DNA from 4 places in the Paenibacillus sp. P4_A7 genome. Region 1 is predicted to be linked to each of the others. Evidence: riboswitches for the same ligand, from Rfam matches in the RefSeq annotation. Region 1 holds a riboswitch; each other region holds the start of a gene.

Evidence for each region. A riboswitch is a leader RNA that binds a small molecule or an ion and turns the genes downstream of it on or off. The one in region 1 is predicted to bind cyclic di-AMP.
Region 2: it holds a riboswitch for cyclic di-AMP, as region 1 does, so the genes downstream of both, AC1DWN_RS16425 (hypothetical protein) here and AC1DWN_RS03260 (hypothetical protein) in region 1, are expected to answer to the same signal.
Region 3: it holds a riboswitch for cyclic di-AMP, as region 1 does, so the genes downstream of both, AC1DWN_RS13585 (C40 family peptidase) here and AC1DWN_RS03260 (hypothetical protein) in region 1, are expected to answer to the same signal.
Region 4: it holds a riboswitch for cyclic di-AMP, as region 1 does, so the genes downstream of both, AC1DWN_RS01640 (ubiquitin-like domain-containing protein) here and AC1DWN_RS03260 (hypothetical protein) in region 1, are expected to answer to the same signal.

What each region holds. Positions count from the first base shown of each region.
Region 1 covers NZ_JBFUHJ010000011.1:25,930-31,077, reverse strand. Annotated here, with positions in the region: gene kdpA (potassium-transporting ATPase subunit KdpA) at 1-1,583, opposite strand, end outside; gene AC1DWN_RS03270 (potassium-transporting ATPase subunit F) at 1,623-1,700, opposite strand; gene AC1DWN_RS03265 (hypothetical protein) at 1,846-2,253, opposite strand; cyclic di-AMP (ydaO/yuaA leader) riboswitch at 2,375-2,565, opposite strand; cyclic di-AMP (ydaO/yuaA leader) riboswitch at 2,699-2,896, opposite strand; cyclic di-AMP (ydaO/yuaA leader) riboswitch at 3,356-3,531, shown strand; gene AC1DWN_RS03260 (hypothetical protein) at 3,650-4,108, shown strand; gene AC1DWN_RS03255 (amino acid ABC transporter ATP-binding protein) at 4,204-4,926, opposite strand; gene AC1DWN_RS03250 (ABC transporter substrate-binding protein/permease) at 4,919-5,148, opposite strand, start outside.
Region 2 covers NZ_JBFUHJ010000124.1:8,480-13,627, forward strand. Annotated here, with positions in the region: gene AC1DWN_RS16405 (hypothetical protein) at 55-1,080, opposite strand; gene AC1DWN_RS16410 (GTP cyclohydrolase II) at 1,232-1,978, opposite strand; gene AC1DWN_RS16415 (DODA-type extradiol aromatic ring-opening family dioxygenase) at 2,009-2,776, opposite strand; gene AC1DWN_RS16420 (winged helix-turn-helix transcriptional regulator) at 2,922-3,245, shown strand; cyclic di-AMP (ydaO/yuaA leader) riboswitch at 3,340-3,503, shown strand; gene AC1DWN_RS16425 (hypothetical protein) at 3,509-3,934, shown strand; partial or broken gene metE (5-methyltetrahydropteroyltriglutamate--homocysteine S-methyltransferase) at 4,131-5,148, opposite strand, start outside.
Region 3 covers NZ_JBFUHJ010000085.1:11,228-16,375, reverse strand. Annotated here, with positions in the region: gene AC1DWN_RS13595 (M1 family metallopeptidase) at 4-2,013, shown strand; gene AC1DWN_RS13590 (hypothetical protein) at 2,041-2,850, shown strand; cyclic di-AMP (ydaO/yuaA leader) riboswitch at 3,201-3,351, shown strand; gene AC1DWN_RS13585 (C40 family peptidase) at 3,355-3,831, shown strand; gene AC1DWN_RS13580 (cryptochrome/photolyase family protein) at 3,994-5,148, shown strand, end outside.
Region 4 covers NZ_JBFUHJ010000005.1:58,868-64,015, reverse strand. Annotated here, with positions in the region: gene AC1DWN_RS01650 (HD domain-containing protein) at 1-589, shown strand, start outside; gene AC1DWN_RS01645 (TatD family hydrolase) at 607-1,380, shown strand; cyclic di-AMP (ydaO/yuaA leader) riboswitch at 1,565-1,746, shown strand; gene AC1DWN_RS01640 (ubiquitin-like domain-containing protein) at 1,992-3,140, shown strand; gene rnmV (ribonuclease M5) at 3,317-3,865, shown strand; gene rsmA (16S rRNA (adenine(1518)-N(6)/adenine(1519)-N(6))-dimethyltransferase RsmA) at 3,900-4,799, shown strand; gene yabG (sporulation peptidase YabG) at 4,874-5,148, shown strand, end outside.

The DNA.
Region 1 (5,148 bases):
GTAAACAAGTGGTTATCCGTACGGAACGTACCGATCGTCTCTGGAACCCATTGTTTGCGCTGAAGAGAAGCGGCAACAGCCAGCATGGCGATCATTGAAATGTAGCGTCCGAATAGCATGACGAGTCCGGTGGAAATGTTCCAAAACGGTGTATTATCACCGAGTCCTTCGAATCCCGATCCGTTGTTTGCCGCAGAAGAGGTATACTCATACAGCACTTGCGTTACGCCATGGTACGAAGGATTCGTAATGGCTACTGTTCCCAAATCGGTAGCTAATGCGAGCGCCGTTGGTGCTAGGATGATGAACGGATGGACCAAAATCACAATCGCGATCAATTTCATTTCGCGAGCTTCGATCTTCCGTCCGAGAAATTCTGGTGTCCTTCCGACCATCAAACCAGCAAGGAATACAGCCAGAACCGCGTACATCAGCATGTTAATCAAACCAACGCCCTTGCCGCCGAACACGTTGTTGAGCATCATTAGTGCTAGAGGTGTAATGCTGCCAAGCGGCGTCTGCGTGTCATGCATATTGTTGACACTGCCTGTTGTCGCTGCTGTGGTTACGGTTGTGAACAGACTGGATTGGGCTAAACCGAAACGAACCTCTTTTCCTTCCATGCTTCCTTGGGAGGCATCGATGCCGAGCTCGTTCATAACAGGGTTGCCCTTGGTCTCGGAGAAATAATTGAGAGACAAGAAAGCAAGAAACAAAATCATCATGGCCGAGAAAATAACCCAGCCCTGCTTGCGGTTTTTGGCAAATAATCCGAACGTATACGGCAATGCAGCCGCTAAGCACCACATCGATAAAATATTGATTACATTAGTAAGCGGGTTTGGATTTTCAAATGGATGTGCGGAGTTAACTCCGAAAAACCCTCCACCGTTTGTTCCTAAATGCTTAATCGATTCAAGTGAAGCGACCGGACCGATTGCTATTTGCTGCTCTGCACCTTCTAAAGTCGTTACCTTTAATGTAGAATCGAGCGTTTGCGGAACCTGCAGCGCCACAAGCGCTAACATGACGATGAACGCAAGCGGTAAAAATACACGAACATTCGCTTTTACAAAATCTTGAAAGAAGTTTCCGATCGTTCCGCCCTTGCTCGTAATGGCTCTTACGAATGCAATGGCTACACACAAGCCTGTAGCGGCGGAGGTGAACATCAGCATCGTAATAACAGCCATTTGCGAGAAGTAGGACAAGCCGGTTTCTCCGCTGTAATGCTGAAGATTTGTATTCGTCATAAAGCTAATAATGGTATTGAATGATAGCGTCTGTTCCATGTTGTCGATACCATTCGGGTTAAAGGGCAGAAACTTCTGCATCCGTAATATAAAATAACCGAAGGCGACGAGTGCAATGTTCGTAATAATGAAGCTAAGTGCATAAACTTTCCAAGTCATTCCCTTGCGATCTTTTAAACCGAGCAGCCAATAAATAGGGCGTTCTGCAAAAGAGAACCATTTATCCGTCCGGTTTTCTTCGTTTGAGAATACGTGAAACAAATAGGTGCCCAAAGGTTTAACGAGCAGCACCAATATGATAATAACGATAGCAATTTGAAAAATGCCCATGTTTTACATATCCTCCTCAGAGAGCTTTGTTGAAAAAAGTTAAAATTTCTCTGGGTTAATTAAGGCGTAACCCAAATATACAAAGATAAGCACCGTAAAAATGTAGACGATGATCATTTTCGTTCGCCTCCCGAATCCTGAATAACGCGTTCGCACCAAAATAAAAATGCGGAAAATAACCCAAAGGTCGCGGCTAGAATCAATACCATGTACACATCCAACATGTACGTTCACTCCCCGTATTTTCGATTATTGAATTCCATCATTCCATTAGCATTCTGCCAAGAAACGATACCTCGCTGCTCGTGGTATAGATGATATAATTGGCCCCCACAGCTTTATAAATCATACGAGGGTTATTCGTGTGTGTAATGACGTAAATCGGTTTAGACGTCCATTTCCTGCAGAGCTGAATATATCGGCAGCATAGGGTAAAGCTTCTTTCGAATAGGAACACTTTCCCTACAGAGAAATCGGGCACAGTCCAAGTGTTTATATCTTTCGTATCTACCATCAGAATCCGCTTCACTCCAAGCAATTCCATTCTTCGCTTTTCTTCGGAGTTGTTCACGATTGCGGCGACAGGAAATCCTTGAGCGATTAGGTGACGAATGAAGCCTTCGCCTGTATGGTTCGGTGCAGATACAAGGATGTATTCTGGTTCTATCATTTCGATTCTCCTCCTGGTTAGTTGAAGAGAAGACAACAAAAAAGAAGCCTGCTAGAAGAGGAACTCTTCTCGCGGCTTCTGAAGGCACAGGAAATAAATCCGTGACTTTCGCACGATAGTCGTTGCCTCTCTCGATACGCTTGCGAGGTTAGCTGTCGGATTCGGGCGTGAGAGTCGCCCTACCTATGTACAAGTAGCTTGCACATAAGATTCACCCCATGCGCCGGATACGTTGTCCCGCTCGGACTTCGATGATCACGGCTGCTGTTGGTTCCCCCGTTCCTTTGTTCAAGGATTCAGCGATAAAGATGCATGGTGAAACATATTTTCTATATTTTAAAAAACCACAGCCTTTACGCCCTGTGGTCGTAGCTTCCGATTACAAGCTTCATCATCCTCTCTCTCCAAAACAACACTTATCAAATGAATGAATCCTCATTTATAGATGCTGCCTATACCACGCTTACGAGGTTAGCTGACGGATTCGGGCGGTGAGAGTCGCCCTACCCAGTCCTCAGGAATGAACTGCATTCCTGTGACCGGGATTCACCCCAAGCATCACACCAGAACAGCTCTCACACCGTCCGTGCAACACTTTCATGTGGTTCCCCCGTTTTTCTTTATAGATAAGGATTTATAAGTATTCACTTATAAACGTACTTATCTATCACCGCGAAACGAAAGCTTTTGCCGTAGAAGACGGCGACAGCCGTTTACGCTTGTGAAAATTAAGCGTTCTAAGAAGGAAACGTTGTATGAATCCTGAGATGAATCATACGCCTGACAAAAATTTCTGTAAAGAATAACTATGATTCAAATTTTACAATAAACGGCACTTAGAGGGATCTTATAACCATCACACCCCCTATATACTCCGTGTAGCTAGTATTATCTCGGTATCTCTTGCTTATTGCAAAATAGTCAGCTTGAAGAAGCAATATGGCAGATAATAAAGGCATGATGTAGATTGATGCGCTTTCATCGACTAAATTGGTGGAATTATAACCAAGGAATGCTCAAATTGGGGTTTACATTTTTATACCGCCGGAGTAATATTCAGTTCAATACCATACTGATTCAAATAAGGATGGGCATCTGCTGCTTATCCAAAACGCATAAATCCCGAATAGGGATGCGGGGGATCCAAACGAAGGTATTCGTAAGCTAGAATCCCTCATGGGGTGAATCCTGTAAGGCATGCTGAAAGCATGTCGCAGGTAGGGCGCTCGCAAGCCCGAATCCGTCAGCTAACCTCGTAAGCGTATTGTGAGAGAACCGTTACCCGTACTTTCTTCGCATGATGATGCGAAAGAAGCCCGTGTRCAGATTTCTCTGCTCACGGGCTTTTTAGTGTGCTATCTTCTATTAAACTTATGAAGAAAGAAGAGTGGTAGTATTGAATATCACTAAACCTCTGCCGGTTGTACATAGCGACTACTTGAAGAACTGTAGGGTTGGCTTAATGGAGATTTATCGGTTTGATTGCAAGCTCCTTGAGAAGCAGATGCCCGAAATCACCAGTGGATGCAATTGCGGTATACTCAAAATCGCAAGCGGCAGCATTAATGGCTGGAGTGAATATATACTTCCATGTGAGAAGAGAAATGCGGATTTGGTCCAGTGGGCGTCCGTTTTCAACCATCTCAAAGGCCTCTCGGTACCCGACGCGCTTATGTTTGCTCAATCTCATGCAGAGGCGTGGGGGCAGGATAGAACGGATCTTGTCAAATCTGCTCTTTCAGACTTAGCGGACAAGCTGTACACGAGAACTCTATTTCAGGAACCGATTTCGGATGATGAGATGTTGGATCGTTCCTATTTGATTGATCTATCTCAATCCTATTATGCTTTTTAAGCAATAGAAAAGAAGGGCCGACACCAAGCAGGTTGTCTACTTGGTGTCGGCCCTTCTTGCGTCTTTATTCCTTTATAGCTGTTTCATAAGCTTTCTTATAGAACCTGCTCTAGAAATCGCTTTGCACGTTCGCTCTCCGGATTAGTGAAGAATTGCTCCGGCTTCGCGCGTTCGACGAGCTTGCCATCGTCGAGGAAGTAGATCGTGTCTGCTGCCTCTCTTGCGAACTTCATCTCATGGGTTACGATGAGCATGGTCATCCCGCTGTCCGCGAGACCGCGGATGACGTTCAGCACCTCTTTGACCATTTCCGGATCGAGCGCCGAGGTAGGCTCATCAAAGAGCATGATGTCTGGTTCCATCGCAAGGCTTCGGGCGATAGCGACACGCTGCTTTTGACCGCCTGACAATCGGGACGGAAAGCTGTCCGCTTTATCCGAGAGGCCGACTCTTTCGAGCAGCCCCTTCGCCTGCAGGCGTGCTTGCTCAAGCGACACGCCTTTAACCTTCATTGGAGCGAACGTAATATTATCGATTACGGTCATATGTGGGAACAGGTGAAAATGCTGAAATACCATGCCGATATGCTGACGTGCACCGGAAATATCGGCTTTTGGATCGGTCATAGAAGCACCTGCAATAGTAATAGAACCTGAAGTTGGCGTCTCAAGCCTATTTAAGCAGCGAAGAAAGGTTGATTTACCTGAACCGGATGGCCCGATCAACGCCACTACCTCACCGCGCTCAATCGACGTAGAAATTCCTTTTAAAACCTGATTTTTCCCGAATGTTATAGTTAGATCCTTTACATTAATCACTGCGGCGCAGCCTCCTTTCGAGCTTACGGGCAAACGAAGTTAAAATGAGAACGAGCACGTAATAAATCGCGCCGATAAACAAGAGCACCTCTAATGCGCGGAACTCAATGGACTGCACGACATTTGCGCGCCGTAATAAATCGGATACACCGATGACGGATACGAGTGATGATTCCTTCAGCRACGCAACGCATTCGTTTACGAGTGCAGGCAAAATATTAC
Region 2 (5,148 bases), on a different contig from region 1:
CTTTTTCCCTATCATACTTGAAATGTATACGGAACGCAAAATAATATTGTCGTATTATGGCTTATTTAAAAGAGCTTCAGCCTCTTCCGATAAGCCCGCGAGGAACTTCTGCAGCTCCGGAATATCCGTTTTTTGACCATCCTCGTACATATAAAGCTGATCATCCGATAATGCTAGAAGCTCTAAGAAATGAGCGGAGAGCTGCCCTATTACAGAATCTGGCGACTCCTTTACCGTTTTCTCATAGCTTGCTTTCACTTCATCTAATATTTTATAGGATTCATAATCATAAACCAGCGTATTATAAGACCCATTTATATACATTTCTAAATAACGCGTCAAATATAAACTCTGAACCACTTCACGTTCCGGCGAGTCTTTGTATTGTTGTACGAAGGCTTCCGCCATGATCGCCCGCTTAGCTAGTTCATCCCAAGTAATCATTAATCCGCCGTCGCTAGCTGTAGGCTTATCTGATTCTACTGCACTTAAAATGATATAATCATTCATTTCCTTGGTGAGAGAGGCTTTATAACGTTTCTGAAAGCTATAATCAACGACGGGAAAGATAGAGCCTTCAACCGCTTCAAGTTTGTAGCCGCTATCGAAGGCTGTCCGTACGAGCTTTTTAACAGCCTCATCCTTTATCGTTTCCGCCGTTTCTTTCGTAATTGGCCATACTTCCTTAAGCAGCACAGCCTGGATATTCGGCTTAAAGAAAACGTCCTGTGCTGTCTCCAAACTTGCCGTATAATACGTATTCAGCTCTCGAACCATGATATCTGACGTTGCTTGATCAGCCTCATTAATATGCTCATTCAGAAAGCCGATAATATCCGCTGCTCCGTCAGCAGATTCCAACACAGCCTTGAATTGTATGAGCAGTTCCTTCTGGGTATCCTTTTCCACATCTGTACTCGGAGGATTAGTAACTTCCGTTGACGTTGTAGAAGTGTTTGTATTTTCCGGCCTGATTTCCTCATTATTACTGCATCCAGCCAAGACAATGAGTGTCGTCAGCGAAAATAGAGCCACCCTTTTTGTCCATTTGTTCTTTTTAGTATGACCATTTATTTGCATGCTTTATCCCACCCCTTTGTCTTCATCATAGCTATTTCAATGGCTGCTCTTCTCTTATAGACGAAACGTATACCGAAAATGTTTACAGCAAAAAAAACCACTTTCTCGTTTACACGTGAAAAGCGGTTTCCTCAGCTCTTAAATACAACCTTTATTTAACGAGCGATTGTGGCTCTTGACCGAAATGTCCAGAACGATTCTTCTTAGTTTGTAAATACTTCTCATTATATACGGACGAATTACCCCATAAAGGAACTCTCGTCGCGACGTTTAAGCCAGCAGATCTCATTGCCTCTACTTTTCGAGGATTGTTCGTAATAATCGATACCGGCAAAGCACGCAGCAGCTTTAATACGGCAATTGCTTCATCATAATTACGTGCGTCATCCGCAAACCCAAGCTCCGTGTTCGCATCAACGGTGTCCATCCCGTCCTCCTGTAATAAATAAGCGATTGCTTTGCTAAATAGACCAATTCCTCGTCCTTCGTGGTTAGCTAGATAGAATAGTGCTCCCGTACCGTGTGCCGTAATCATTCGCATAGACTGCTTCAATTGAAAGCCACAATCACAGCGTTCACTCCCAAAAATATCCCCCGTATGACATATACTATGCATCCGAATCAGCGCATCTGCATGATTCTCAAAATCACCATACACTAGCACACTCGATTGCTGCATATCAGCATAGGAGAAATGATTTAAATCTTCAATAAGCTCCTCGACCGATTGCTCTTCGCCCGCTTCCTTGCGAAGCCAGCTATACCAGTGGAACGTTTTCGTCTCACCGTCTACATCAACAGGTAAATTAATAGGTCCGACAACATAGATATCGCCCTGACCGTTTTCTATTCTTTTTATTTTATCCTTCAATATTGCAGAAATATTTGAATTAATCAAGCTGTTCACCTACTTTAGTTGAATGGAATATTAAAATTGCAGTGATAAATAACTAAGTGTACCAAACTCATAGCTGCGATAAATGACTTTGGGCGCTGTTGCAGCATTGCCGCTGCCCATTGCTATATATAAAGGTACGAAATGTTCAGCACGAGGTACTGCCATTTTAGCATGCGGCGCAAGTTTTTCATATTGAAAAAGGGATTTTAAATCCTGAATGCTCATTTTATCAATTAACCATTGATCAAACTCAAGTGCCCAGCTTTCCGCTTCCTTCTGTCCCCAATTTACTGCTCGTAGATTGTGTACCGTAACGCCGCTTCCGATCAGCAAAATATTCATTGCGCTTAAACTTCGCAGTGCTTCACCAATTCGATACTGTTCCTCCGCAGGTCGGAATGGGTTTACAGATACTTGAACAACAGGAACATCTGCCATCGGAAACATATGCTTCAGCATCGTCCATGAGCCATGATCAAGTCCGCGCTCTGTGTCAAATGCTGTCTCTATGCCCTTATCGTTCAAGAGCTTCCCTACTAGAGCAGCGATTCTTGTGGATCCTTTTGCCGGATATTTCTGCTTGTAAAGCTCATCTGGAAATCCATAAAAATCATATATCGTTTCATATTCATCGTCCTTCGATGAAATGGTTATCTCTTCTGTTTCCCAATGCGCTGTAAAAATTACGATTGCACTCGGCTGCAGCTTAGCCCCCGTTTGCTGAAGAAATTGACTATATTCATTTTGTTCAATGGCTAGCATAGGTGAGCCATGTGCCAAAAATAATGGATTCATAATTGATGCCCCCTRATGTTACTTACTATTTGTAACTAATTATACTTTCATCACTAAACGTAGTCAAGTTATTAACAATACTGAGGTTTGCTTGTATAAATAAGTTATTGAAGTTATAATTAGAAGGAATTAAAAAGAGGTGATATGCATGGAACAGCCAACCCTTTGTCCCCGTTTCCAGAAGGGAATGGACTTGATTAGCAAACGTTGGACCGGCCTAATCATAAATCAACTATTAGCTGGGCCGCAGCGCTTCTGTGCTGTTCAGTCCGCATTACCGATTAGCGGCAGACTATTGTCTGAACGCTTCAAGGAACTGGAAATTGAAGGGATAATTGACCGTCAGGTCTATCCAGAAATACCTGTTCTCATTGAATATTCGTTAACCGAGAAAGGCCGAGCGCTTGAGCCGATTATTCGCGAAATTCAAGCTTGGTCTCAGGATTGGATAGCGCCTTCAGATAAAGCTTGATACGATCTCAAGCCATTAAACAGACCAATCCGTCTTCGGTTTGGTCTGTTTAATGGTTTACAAACGGTGTAAAGCGATTTAAAATATAAGAACAAACCAAAAAACGCTGAATTTTTCGATTGAAAAAACGGGGGAACCAACGCGAACTTGTAGTTTTTACATTCGCAAGGGGTGAATCCGGGGATTTGTAACCCTGGTAGGGCATTCTCTCTAGCCCGAATCCGACAGCTAACCTCGTAAGCGGAAAGAGGAGAGGTTTATTTATGTTTTGTCAATCTTCTAACCAAGTACCCTTTTTTGCTGAACAGTCCCCTTCTTTATCGGTCTCTCGAATTGAGTTGTTCGTAATCCCCGCTCTCGCAATCGATTCCGCAGGCTTTCGCGTGTGTCTTCGAGTAACAAGCAACCAGGGTTATGGTTGGAGTGAGCTCTTTGTAAATGACAACGAGGATATGTTCGACTTGGATCGCTGTAGTGATCTGCTTGTTTCCTTCATTGGCAGTATCGTTCTTTCTACTTTGAACGATTACCATTATGACAAGACTAATCAAGACGGTCGCATATTTAACTGTTTTACAGATGCGGTCAATCACATTGCTGCTCTAACTGCCGATTCAGCTCAAATCGTTAATGAGTCCGAAGAATTTGTGTTAAGACAACGGGCTATCCATTATGTATCGTTGAATTAACTGAAAATTTCGTCAAAAAGGCCACTCAGGTCCTTTGGTTCATAATGAACCAAAGTCGGCCCGAGTGGTTTTTTGATGGCATTTTACAAGAAGATAGCTGTTAGCTATCTCCTTAATCGCAGAAACAATCGTTTCTCTGAGCTATATAAATACTTATAAAAATGAAAACTTAAAAATAATTATCTATTGATAAATTTCACAGTGAAACTTGAACAGCACTCTCTCTTACTTGGTAAGTCGCCAGCATCATGTTGCGAAGCGATGCAACGGTCTCTTCCATGCCGCGTGTTTTCAAGCCGCAGTCTGGATTGATCCAGAAGAGGGTAGGATCGAGCACCTTAAGCGCACGGTTGATCATGCTGACCATCTCCTCAACGGACGGTACACGAGGGCTATGAATGTCATATACACCTAGACCAATACCTTGGTCGTACGTATTCTCCTCAAAGCTGTGAATTAGTTCACCATGGCTGCGAGATGTCTCAATGGATATAACGTCTGCATCAAGCGCTAGAATCGAGTCAATAATGTCATGGAATTCACAATAGCACATATGCGTATGAATTTGTGTCGTGTCACGAACATCTGCTGTTGACAGGCGAAATGCATGTACTCCCCATTTCAAGTAAGCATCCCACTCACTCCGTTTAAGCGGTAGTCCTTCACGCAAAGCAGGCTCATCGACTTGAATCATTTCAATACCCGCTGCTTCAAGCGCCTTTACTTCCTCAGACAGAGCCAGTGCAATTTGGTAAGCTACTTGTTCTCGTGTAATGTCGTTTCGTGGGAATGACCAGTTCAAAATCGTAATAGGTCCAGTCAGCATTCCTTTTACAGGCCTGTTTGTTAGTGATTGTGCATATACACTTTCCGTTACAGTCATTGGCTCTTTGAATATAACATCTCCGTAAATAACCGGCGGCTTCACGCAGCGTGAGCCGTAAGATTGTACCCAACCGTTACGTGTAAACGCGAATCCACCTAGTTTTTCACCGAAAAATTCAACCATATCCGTACGTTCAAATTCACCGTGAACAAGAACGTCGATGTTAAGCTCTTCTTGAATCTCTATCCAATGCTTAATTTTTTCATTAATGAAGGAAGTATAATCTGCTGAGCTTAGCTCGTTTTTTCTCCACTTTTGTCTAGCTTGACGTACATCCAGCGTTTGTGGAAAGCTGCCGATTGTCGTCGTCGGCAAAAATGGGAGCTGC
Region 3 (5,148 bases), on a different contig from region 1:
TCAATGACTCCACGCAATGTCAAAAGATTTTTACTAGTTGTACTCGCAGTCGTCTTGCTCGGCCTATCTGTGCAGAACGGTTTCGGGAATGCTTGGCAATCCCAATATACATACGCTTTCGCCCCTACTGCCAAAACCAGTTCCGCGCCTGTTCAAAAATCGGCCAAGCAGCCTGTCGTGCAAGAACCAAATACGGTCATGACGCCAAAATCGCAAGCGCTCAGCAAACGAGTCGTTGAGTATCATATCAACGTCCAGCTAAGTGACGATGCGCGCTATGTAACAGGCGATCAAATCGTAACATGGAACAATCCAGGCGAAAAAACAGTGTCCGAGCTATATTTCCACCTGTATCCCAATGCATTTCGTTCGGATAAAACGACGTTTATGCGTGAATCAGGCGGAAAGCTGCGTCAGGATAAAGCAACGACCAATAGCAACGGCTATATGGACCTGCTGACACTGGAAACATTAGAAGGCGAGAGCCTGCTCCCTCGTCTGCATTACGTACAGCCCGATGATGGCAACGAAAATGATTTTACGTTAGCTAAGCTCCGCCTTCCCGAACCTGTCGCACCGGGTAAATCAGTTACACTTCGTATGAGCTTTGAGGTGAAGATGCCTGAGGTATTCGCACGGATGGGCTATTCCGGCAATTTCGCTATGGCAGGGCAATGGTTTCCAAAGCTGGCTGTGTACGAAACTGTTGGCACCCGCGGTCGAACAACAGAAGGCTGGAACGCGCATCAATACCATGGCAACTCCGAATTTTATAGCGACTTTGGCATCTACAGCGTTCGAATTAAGGTACCAGAGACGTACACAGTTGCCGCAACCGGATTTCAGACGAAGCCTATCGAGATCAAAGATCAAGCAAAGTTTTATCAATTTTATGCGGAGGATGTTCATGACTTTGCTTGGGCGGCATCACCAGATTTCGTCTATGAAGAGGATGCTTTCTCAGACAAGGGTATTCCTGGTGTACGAATCAAACTCTACCTTGACCCTTCTCACGCCAAGCTGAAGGATCGCTATATGCATGCAGCCAAATCTGCGCTCTCCAAATACGCACAGTGGTACGGTGAATATCCATATAACACACTCTCCATCATCGTTCCTCCAAAAGGAGCAAATGGTGCAGGCGGCATGGAGTACCCAACACTCATAACTGCCTTTGCAGCAGAGAACGACAACCCAGGTTACGATCTGGAGCGGACGGTCGTGCACGAGATTGGACACCAATACTGGTATGGCATGATCGCCTCTAATGAATTCGAGGAAGCTTGGCTCGATGAAGGCTTCACTTCCTATGCTGAGGATAAGGTGATGGAGACTGCCTATGGGGTGGAAGCAAACCTGCCAGTAGAAGCCAGTTATATGACTGACCCTGCTCCGCTCAAGCAATATTCTTGGTCTTACGGCAGCCACAGTCAATACGCCGAAAATGTATATATGAGAGCAAAGCTCGTTCTTATCGGCATTGAGAAACAAATAGGCACGCCATTGATGCAGCGGGTTTTACGGACTTATTTTCAAAAATATAAATTCAAGCATCCTTCTACTGCCGACTTCCAGCGCGTTGTCGAGCAGGTAACGAAAACGAAGTGGCATGATTACTTCAATCAATACGTTTATCACAACCAAATGGCCGATTTTGCTGTAGAAGCGATCCAAGTAAAGCCAGTTAAGCAGGATGGCGTACAAATGTACGAATCAACCGTTCTCATTAAAAAATATGGTGGTATCAACGGTTCGATTCCAATTACTATGCAGTTCAAAGACGGCATGACCGTAACAAAGCAATGGAATGCAGACAGCTCTCATATTCAATATAAGCAGGTTCACACTGCTCCACTTGTATGGGCCGTCGTCGATCCAGAACACAGAAATGTACTAGACAACAAGCTGATCAACAACTATATGCAAGCGCAGTTGCCTGATGAAACACGCACAAGGTGGAGCCTCGGCGTTTCGAAATTGATTGAAGGGCTGCTTGGGTCATTCAGCTGGTAAGTATATGGGTTCAAGGAGCGATAAAAGATGAAGATATATATGAAGCAAGGCTGGTCCCTGGCAGTCAAACATTTTTATCTCGTGATCTTACTTTTTCTGTATCAATTGCTTTGGGGGTTCTTTCTGTACCGTTTTATTGATTCTGTCGTAGCGCCGCTATTACGACGTTTCCCCAGCGCTTCTCCATCTGATAACGCCGTTCAGCTGTTCATGACAGAAGCCCAGTTTCAGCTAATCAAAACGGATCTGGTGTCTCCCTACTTATGGATGCTTGGTGGACTGTTCGCCATTCGGATGCTGCTGACACCTTTGTTCAATGCCGGACTATTCTATTCTCTGCACCAAGCCAGAAGTAACGGCAGCACCCGTTTCCTTGAAGGCATTAAGAAGGCCTGGAAGCCCGTTCTGCTCTTATACTGGGTGGAAACTGTACTTACGTTAGCTCCTGCTTGGTGGCTGCTGCCACGCGCCTTCGGTTCCTTTTTGCATAGCGGCTCGGTACCCAATCTACTACAAACGATGCTTCCTAGTACCGTAATATGGATTCTATGGGCAACAGTGCTTCATCTGCTTTTTCTAGCGATGCAATTCGGTGCTGTATCAGGCGAGGGCGTGTTCCGCTACTTATGGCATTCCATCAAAAACTTCCTTACCTATGCTTCCATCTCGTTGATCATGTGGGCTATCGGTGCAGGAATTGGACTCGTCGTTACAAGTCTATCGCTAATCTGGGCCGGACTGTTCGCACTCATCCTACATCAAGGCTATAACCTAGTACGCACGCTTATGAAGGTATGGACGATCGCAACGCAGTACGATTCCTTGCAAATGAAATAACTAGTTATTAGAGCCTCCCTTTCTGCGCTGCAGCGTAGGTTGAGAGGCTTTTTAGTATGAAAATTTTCTAATCTTTCAATGTAAAACCGCGTAGAATCGTGCTTTCTAGCTATTTCAACTTGTCCATGCAGCAAAGGAGCTACCGGTCTATTCGGTATATTTTAAGGAGTGTATACATAATTAATGAAATTGAGTTATTCCTTTTTAGTTAGAAAGAACTACTCAAAGATGTTTATATTACATGAAAAATGTTTAAACGAACCTTTTAGTCAGAAAGTTCCATGAGAATTATTAGAAATTAACAGTAAAGGCAGGAGATCAATGAAAATAATCGAATAATTCTTCAAAGCAATACAAACCTGCCAAATTCCCTAACGGGAAACGGGGGAACCACTTTGGGTGAATTGATTCCGACGTCTGACTCGTTCAGCGCCTGAGGAATCATAGGGAACCTTCAACCGAACCCCACAGCTAACCTCGTCGGCACTGGAAGGAGCTTTACAATTGAAGAAGATTAGCGCATTACTTTTAGGTTTAGTACTCATCCTTACTTTTCAAGCGGGAAGCGTTTTCGCAGACTCCAAACTAGACGGATATATCAATGATGTTATTGGTAGCCCGTACAAAGGTGGAGGAAATACGTCGAAAGGCTTCGATTGTTCCGGTTTTACTACCTATGTGTTCGATAAAATGGGCGTGGATCTTCCCCGTACATCTACATCCCAAGGTAAGTCAGGCAAGAAGGTCGCTAAAGCAGACCTAATTGCGGGAGATCTCGTGTTCTTCGACACGTCTGGCGGCAATAATGGCGCTATATCCCATGTTGGCATTTATATTGGAGATGGTAAGTTTGCACACGCCTCCACATCCAGAGGGGTAGTAACAGACAAACTTGACTCCTCTTATTATGAGAAACGTTTCGTGACAGCACGTCGTGTGATGTCAATGGACACTTTCGAGAAATTTGCTGACGAACAATAAAGTAGAGTAAGCACCCTTCTACCTAGGATGCTACAGTAAGTTCTTACAGCCAAGCCGCAGTAGTTTGTCCTTGTCGACAAACCACATGCGGCTTTGTTGTTTCTATTTCACTGATGAGTGGGATAAGCTTATAACCTGCTGCTTTGAAGGGAGCTATATCCGATGTATTTATTTATTCATCGCAAGGACTTGCGCGTTTCCGATCTCCGCGCATTTGATTATTTACGCACTAAGAATACAATGGGCATCCATTTACTTATATTAGATCCGATTTTAACAGGTGAAGGTCAGCTCACAAGCCATAGTGGACGTAATTTCATTGGCCAAGCAGCCTCCTTATTGCATAGCTACTCCGAAGCTCAGAAAGAATTGCATGTTTTATACGGCGATCCAGTAGAGATCGTAGAGGCGCTGCTGCAACAGCATTCCATTGATGAGATTATCGTGCATGCAGACTATACCCCCTACTCCCGCAGCCGCGATGAGAGGCTGCAGCAAGCCGCGTTTAAGCTAGGCAGTCGCTGGTTGTCTATTGAGGATGCGTCGCTTGCTGATTTAGAGAGCTTTCAAGCTTTTGCTAGACGCTCTGAACCCTACAAAGTATTTACGCCATTCTACCGAATGTGGAGCAGCTACATGCTGCAAAGTTATACCCCTATGGGCACAGCAACCATTCACGACCTTACTACGTTATGTGAAATAAGTGGAAGTATCTCATCCCGCTTCTCCTTGCCTAATCATGCCTCTTGTGCGCTTGGTGAGTCGACGGCCGGATATGGCCCCGCTAAATCCACTGGCAAGCTGGATCGATTTGTTCGAGAACGATTAGCCATCTATGCGAATAGCCGTGATGCTTACGCTGAAGAGCAATCGAGCGGTCTCTCTCGTTTCTTGAATACGGGAGCTATTTCAGCACGTCAAGCCTATGAGACCACGCTTGGATTGCCAGGCGCGGACGCATGGCTTAGGCAGCTGGCATGGCGTGACTTTTATTTATATCAAGCTAAGTATCATGACCAGTTTTTCCGTTATGAGCATCTATTTGATTTTTCTGCTCTATCGAGCGACAGCTTCCATGCATGGGCTGCCGGTGCGACCGGCATACCTATTATCGATGCCGCAATGACTCAGCTTAACCGGACGGGCGAGCTCCCGAATCGACTGCGGATGGTAACTGCGATGTTTTTGACCAAAAACCTGCTATGTCCTTTTACACTGGGCGAACAGTATTTCCGATTGCACTTAAATGATTATGATAATACCCTCAATCGAGGCGGCTGGCTTTGGTGCTCATCCCTCGGTTATGATGCGGCACCT
Region 4 (5,148 bases), on a different contig from region 1:
AAGTTCTGAGATTATATTACGGCAAATATTCAAGAGGGCTCAAGAGCTCTATGCAAGTGACTATGTCTTCGAGTGGATGCCTAATTCATTGAAGTGTTTACTGAACAATACAATGACCGTTCATGATTATTTAAAGCTTGATGAAGCTCTTGTTCAAGCCGTTTTTACGCAGTGGACGGAAGAAGCCGATCCCATTCTGAGTGACTTGTGCGATCGTTTCATGAATCGCAAATTATACAAATATATTACGATTGAAAACCCGGATGAAGAATTATTAAATGAAATAAGTAATGGCTTCCTTTCTATAGGATTACATCCTGACTATCATATGATGATTGATTTCCCATTTGACCTGCCATATGACGTTTATCGACCAGATAAAAAAGAGGGAGAAAAGGAAGGAAAAGCGCCGATTTTGTTGTTAGATAATCAAGGAGAAATCAGTGAAATATCTGCTAAATCCGACATCGTTCGTTCTATTACTGGACTGCATCAAGGGCAATATCATTTGTACTACCCTGAGGAGCCGTTGAAGCAATCTGCGCATTTATTAAACAACTCGCTAAAAAAACTATTTAAACTCGATTAAAGGAGCCTAACATTAACATGACATTACTGTTTGATACCCATACACATTTAGACTCGACGAAGTTCGATGAGGACCGCACAGAGGTTATAGAACGAGCAAGGGCTGCAGGCGTACATATGCTTGTGAATATAGGCTTTAATCGCGAAACAATTCCGACGACTATGGCACTTGCTGAGCAATATGATTTTATTTATGCGGCTGTTGGCTGGCACCCAGTTGACAGTATAGATATGCTTCCTGAAGACCTAGAATGGATCGAGCGTTTATGCGCCCATAAGAAGGTCGTAGCTATCGGGGAAATTGGACTGGATTACCACTGGGATACGTCGCCCAAAGAGGTACAGCAGCGCGTGTTTCGAGAGCAAATTAGACTTGCACGCAAGGTTAGAAAACCAATTGTCATTCATAACCGTGATGCGCATGAGGATGTCATTCGTATCCTTCAGGAAGAAAACGCGGCAGAGGTCGGCGGTGTGATGCACTGCTTTTCAGGCAGCTGGGAGACCGCTAAGCAATGCTTGGATATGAACTTTTATATTTCATTTGGCGGGCCTGTTACTTTCCAAAATGCACGAGTTCCAAAAGAGGTGGTCAAGAGAGTTCCGCTCGACCGTTTATTGATCGAAACGGATGCCCCATATTTAGCTCCAAGTCCATATCGTGGGAAGCGAAATGAGTCTGCTTATGTGTCTCGAGTAGCTGAGACAATAGCCGAATTATTAGGCAAAACAGTAGATGAAATCGCATCAATTACGAGTGAAAATGGAAAAAAATGTTTTGCTATTGAGTGATATTGCGTGTATTCGAGAGATTTAGGGACATATAGGGCGTAAAAACTGATTTTTAAGCGAGTATTCGCCGATTTTTACCATCATTACCCCTCTTTTTAGCTAAAATCGTCTTTTATCGCATCTTTACAACTAGGCTCAGATGAAGGTATGATTCATCTCAGAGCATTAAACATTTGTATTGGATTTCCAGTTTACGCTTAATCTCCATTCGGAGAGCGGGGGAACCAAATGCGGGAAAATGTACCGCATTTTGAATTCTTCAGGGGTGAATTTCATAGCCGATGCCATGAGCATTGTACTACGAATAGGGCTGCTCTCTTGCCCGAATCCGTCAGCTAACCTCGTAAGCGTTCATAGAGAGTGATCAAACCTCGTGCCCTTTTTTTCTGTATCCCTAGTGTAAAAACCCGGGAAGCCACGAAACAGATCCTCTGTCGACGGCTTCTTTTTATTTTCGAATAAACCGGATTTTGTCKACATAGGGTTAGAGATGGGGATGGGAGGTTAGATAGCATTACTGGTTTGCGTGCTTGCACGCCAATATACTATAGTCGCGTCAGTTGTATCATGCGTAACACTTGGCGGCGGGGCTATGAAGGAGGACCGATGAAGTGGGATTATTCCAAGTAAAGGACACCCATGGGAAACGATCATCCAGCATGTCTTTCGCATTGCGATGGAAGCGTGAAAACTTGCGTTTGATTCTTTTGAGTGCTATTATCTCAATCGCTATGACTTTCATGTTTTTGGTGTTGTTGTACGGAACGGCTGTCAAAAGCGTCTCCGTAGTAGTGAATGGACAAGAAACCGTTGTTGAAACGAAGCAATGGGTCCTGCAACGCCTACTGGATGAACAAGCTATCGCAATTGGACCACATGATGAGGTGTCAAAGCCGCTTAACGCGGCGATAAAGGACGGAGATCGTATTGAGGTAACTCAAGCGATACCGGTAATTGTGAAGGCTGATGGCAAGGCATCGACTGTATACACGACAGAGAGAACAGTGCAGGCGGCGATCGAGGAATTAAATATTCCTGTTCGTGGTCAAGATAAAGTATCACCTCCGCTGGAATCAGTCATTAATGCGGAAACGACGGTTACTGTAGTTCGTGTCGATACGAAGGTATCGGAAACGAAACATGTATTGCCGTTCTCTATCGTGAAGAAAGACGATCCAACGCTGGAAAAGGGTAAGGAAAAGCTAGTGAAGACCGGTAAGGAAGGGCTTGTTGTCGAGCGAATCGAGAAACAATATGAAGATGGTATATTGGTATCAAAGAAGTCGGTCAACAAGGTTGTGCAGACAGCATCAGTCGATCAGGTTGTAGCAGTCGGCTCAAAGAAGGAAGAGCCTAAAGTATCGGTACTTTCAAATAAGACTCAAAGTGTTCCAACACTGACTAAGAATGGTGTAAAGCTTAAGGCGAAGAAGGTAATAAAAAACTTCACCTTAACTGCCTATTCTGCAGATGAGGAATCAACAGGAAAGGATGCTTCGCATCCTTGGTATGGAATCACTGCATCAGGTACGCGTGTGAAAGAAGGACGGACCATTGCGGTTGACCCGAAAGTTATTCCTATTGGTTGGTGGGTATACATCGAAGGTATAGGTTTCCGCCGTGCAGAAGATAAAGGCGGGGCCATTAAAGGAAATAAAATCGATATTTATTTTGATAGCACTAAGAGTGTCGATAAGTTCGGCAAGAAGAAGGGTTACACAGTCTATTTATTAGGACCAAATAAACCTACTGCAAGCTGATTTATGGGGTCATCATCATCATATCGTAAATTCCAATTAAATATGCCATCATAAGGAGAGGCAATGCCTCTTCTTTTTGTATGTTTGCGGACTAGTTAGGTTAATAGTAACAGTAAAGCAGTGGCCATCCTTAGATGTTAAAGCAAGTGAAATAATTAAGGAAGGGAATGGTCTTCGTGATCAAAGAGATCATTGTCGTTGAAGGTAAGGATGATACCATAGCTATAAAACGAGCAGTAGAAGCGGATACGATTGAAACGAATGGGTCGGCAATTGGTGAGGATGTATTGCGGCGGATTGCTCTGGCTAACGAACGGCGCGGCGTTATTATTTTTACGGACCCTGATTATGCTGGCGAGCGGATTCGCAAAATTGTTGCGCGTCATGCTCCGGGCTGTAAGCATGCTTTTTTACCGCAAGAGAAAGCTTTGTACAAAGGGGATATCGGAATTGAGAATGCTAGCCCAGAAGCTATTCGCGGGGCACTCTCAGAGCTTCGTACGGAGACTCTAGATGAAGCGGGAGAGATAACCTTTGAAGACTTAATGGAAGCAGGGCTGATCGTGCATCCAGATGCGTCTAATCGTCGCTTGATCATAGGCAAAATACTTGGCATTGGTTATGCCAATGGCAAGCAGTTTTATAAGCGTTGTACAAGCTTCCGTATCTCTAAGACGGAATTTACGGCCGCGCTTCGTGAAATGGAAGAGAAACTGGAGGGATAGGGCTATGAGCGATCTGGAACAGCAGGAGCAGAGCATGACGGCACCGGCAAAAAAAACCGCAGCAGTAGAAGTAGCAACACCAAAGCGGACGAAAGAAATTATTGCGAAATACGGCTTCTCTTTTAAGAAGAGCTTAGGACAAAATTTTCTGATCGATCAAAATATACTTAATAATATTGTTGCGGCAGCTGAGCTTGATGAAACGAAGGGTGCATTAGAAATAGGACCTGGCATCGGTGCGCTAACACAGAGGTTGGCGGCTGTAGCGGGTAAAGTGACGGCGGTAGAGATCGATAATCGACTCATACCCATTTTGAAGGAAGTACTCGCGGATGAGTCTCATACAACCGTCATTCATGGCGATGTGTTAAAGCTTGATTTGAAGCAATTGTTTGAAGATCAGTTTGGTGATGTTTCAGGAGTTAGTGTAGTGGCTAACCTGCCATACTACGTGACGACCCCTATACTTATGAAGCTGCTTGAGGAGCGTCTCCCGCTTGAGCATATTGTAGTAATGATACAGAAGGAAGTAGCAGAGCGAATGGCAGCTAAGCCAGGGGGTAAGACATATGGCAGCTTAAGCGTTGCGGTACAGTATTACTGCGTGCCTAAGCTTGTATGTATGGTTCCAAATACCGTATTTATTCCACAGCCGAATGTTGATTCTGCTGTTATTAAACTATCGCTTCGCGATAAGCCTGCTGTTGATGTTCCTGATGAGGACCATTTCTTCCGAGTTGTACAAGCGAGTTTTGCACAGCGTCGCAAGACATTAGCTAATAACTTGACGGCATTCGTTGGCAAAGAGCGACGTGAGGCTTTAAATGAGCTGCTGCTGCGCAATGAAATAGATCCTATTCGCCGCGGTGAGACGTTATCCCTAGAAGAGTTTGCATGTATAAGCCGCAGCATGTTAGAACTGGGCTGGCGGTAGTTATATGGGATCAGCATAAAGTACTCACCATTCGTCTTTCCTGCCCATAAGATAGACGAAGAGGTGATTTTCCCATGAAGCAAGGGGACTTGGTCGTCCGCAAATCGTATGGCGGTGACGTGCTGTTCCGAGTTGAAGTTGTTCGTACACATAATGCCATCCTAAAAGGCACGGACTACCGTTTGCTGGCGGATGCTCCGATTCCTGATCTGTCAGTCATAGACGATCCAGAATCGACGAGCGCGGTACAGCAAGTCCGAATTAAAGTTAACGACTCTTTACAGCGGATGCAATCACAGAGAGCGCGTCAAGCCATTGAAACAGAAGATAATATTCGGCAGGTTGTGCA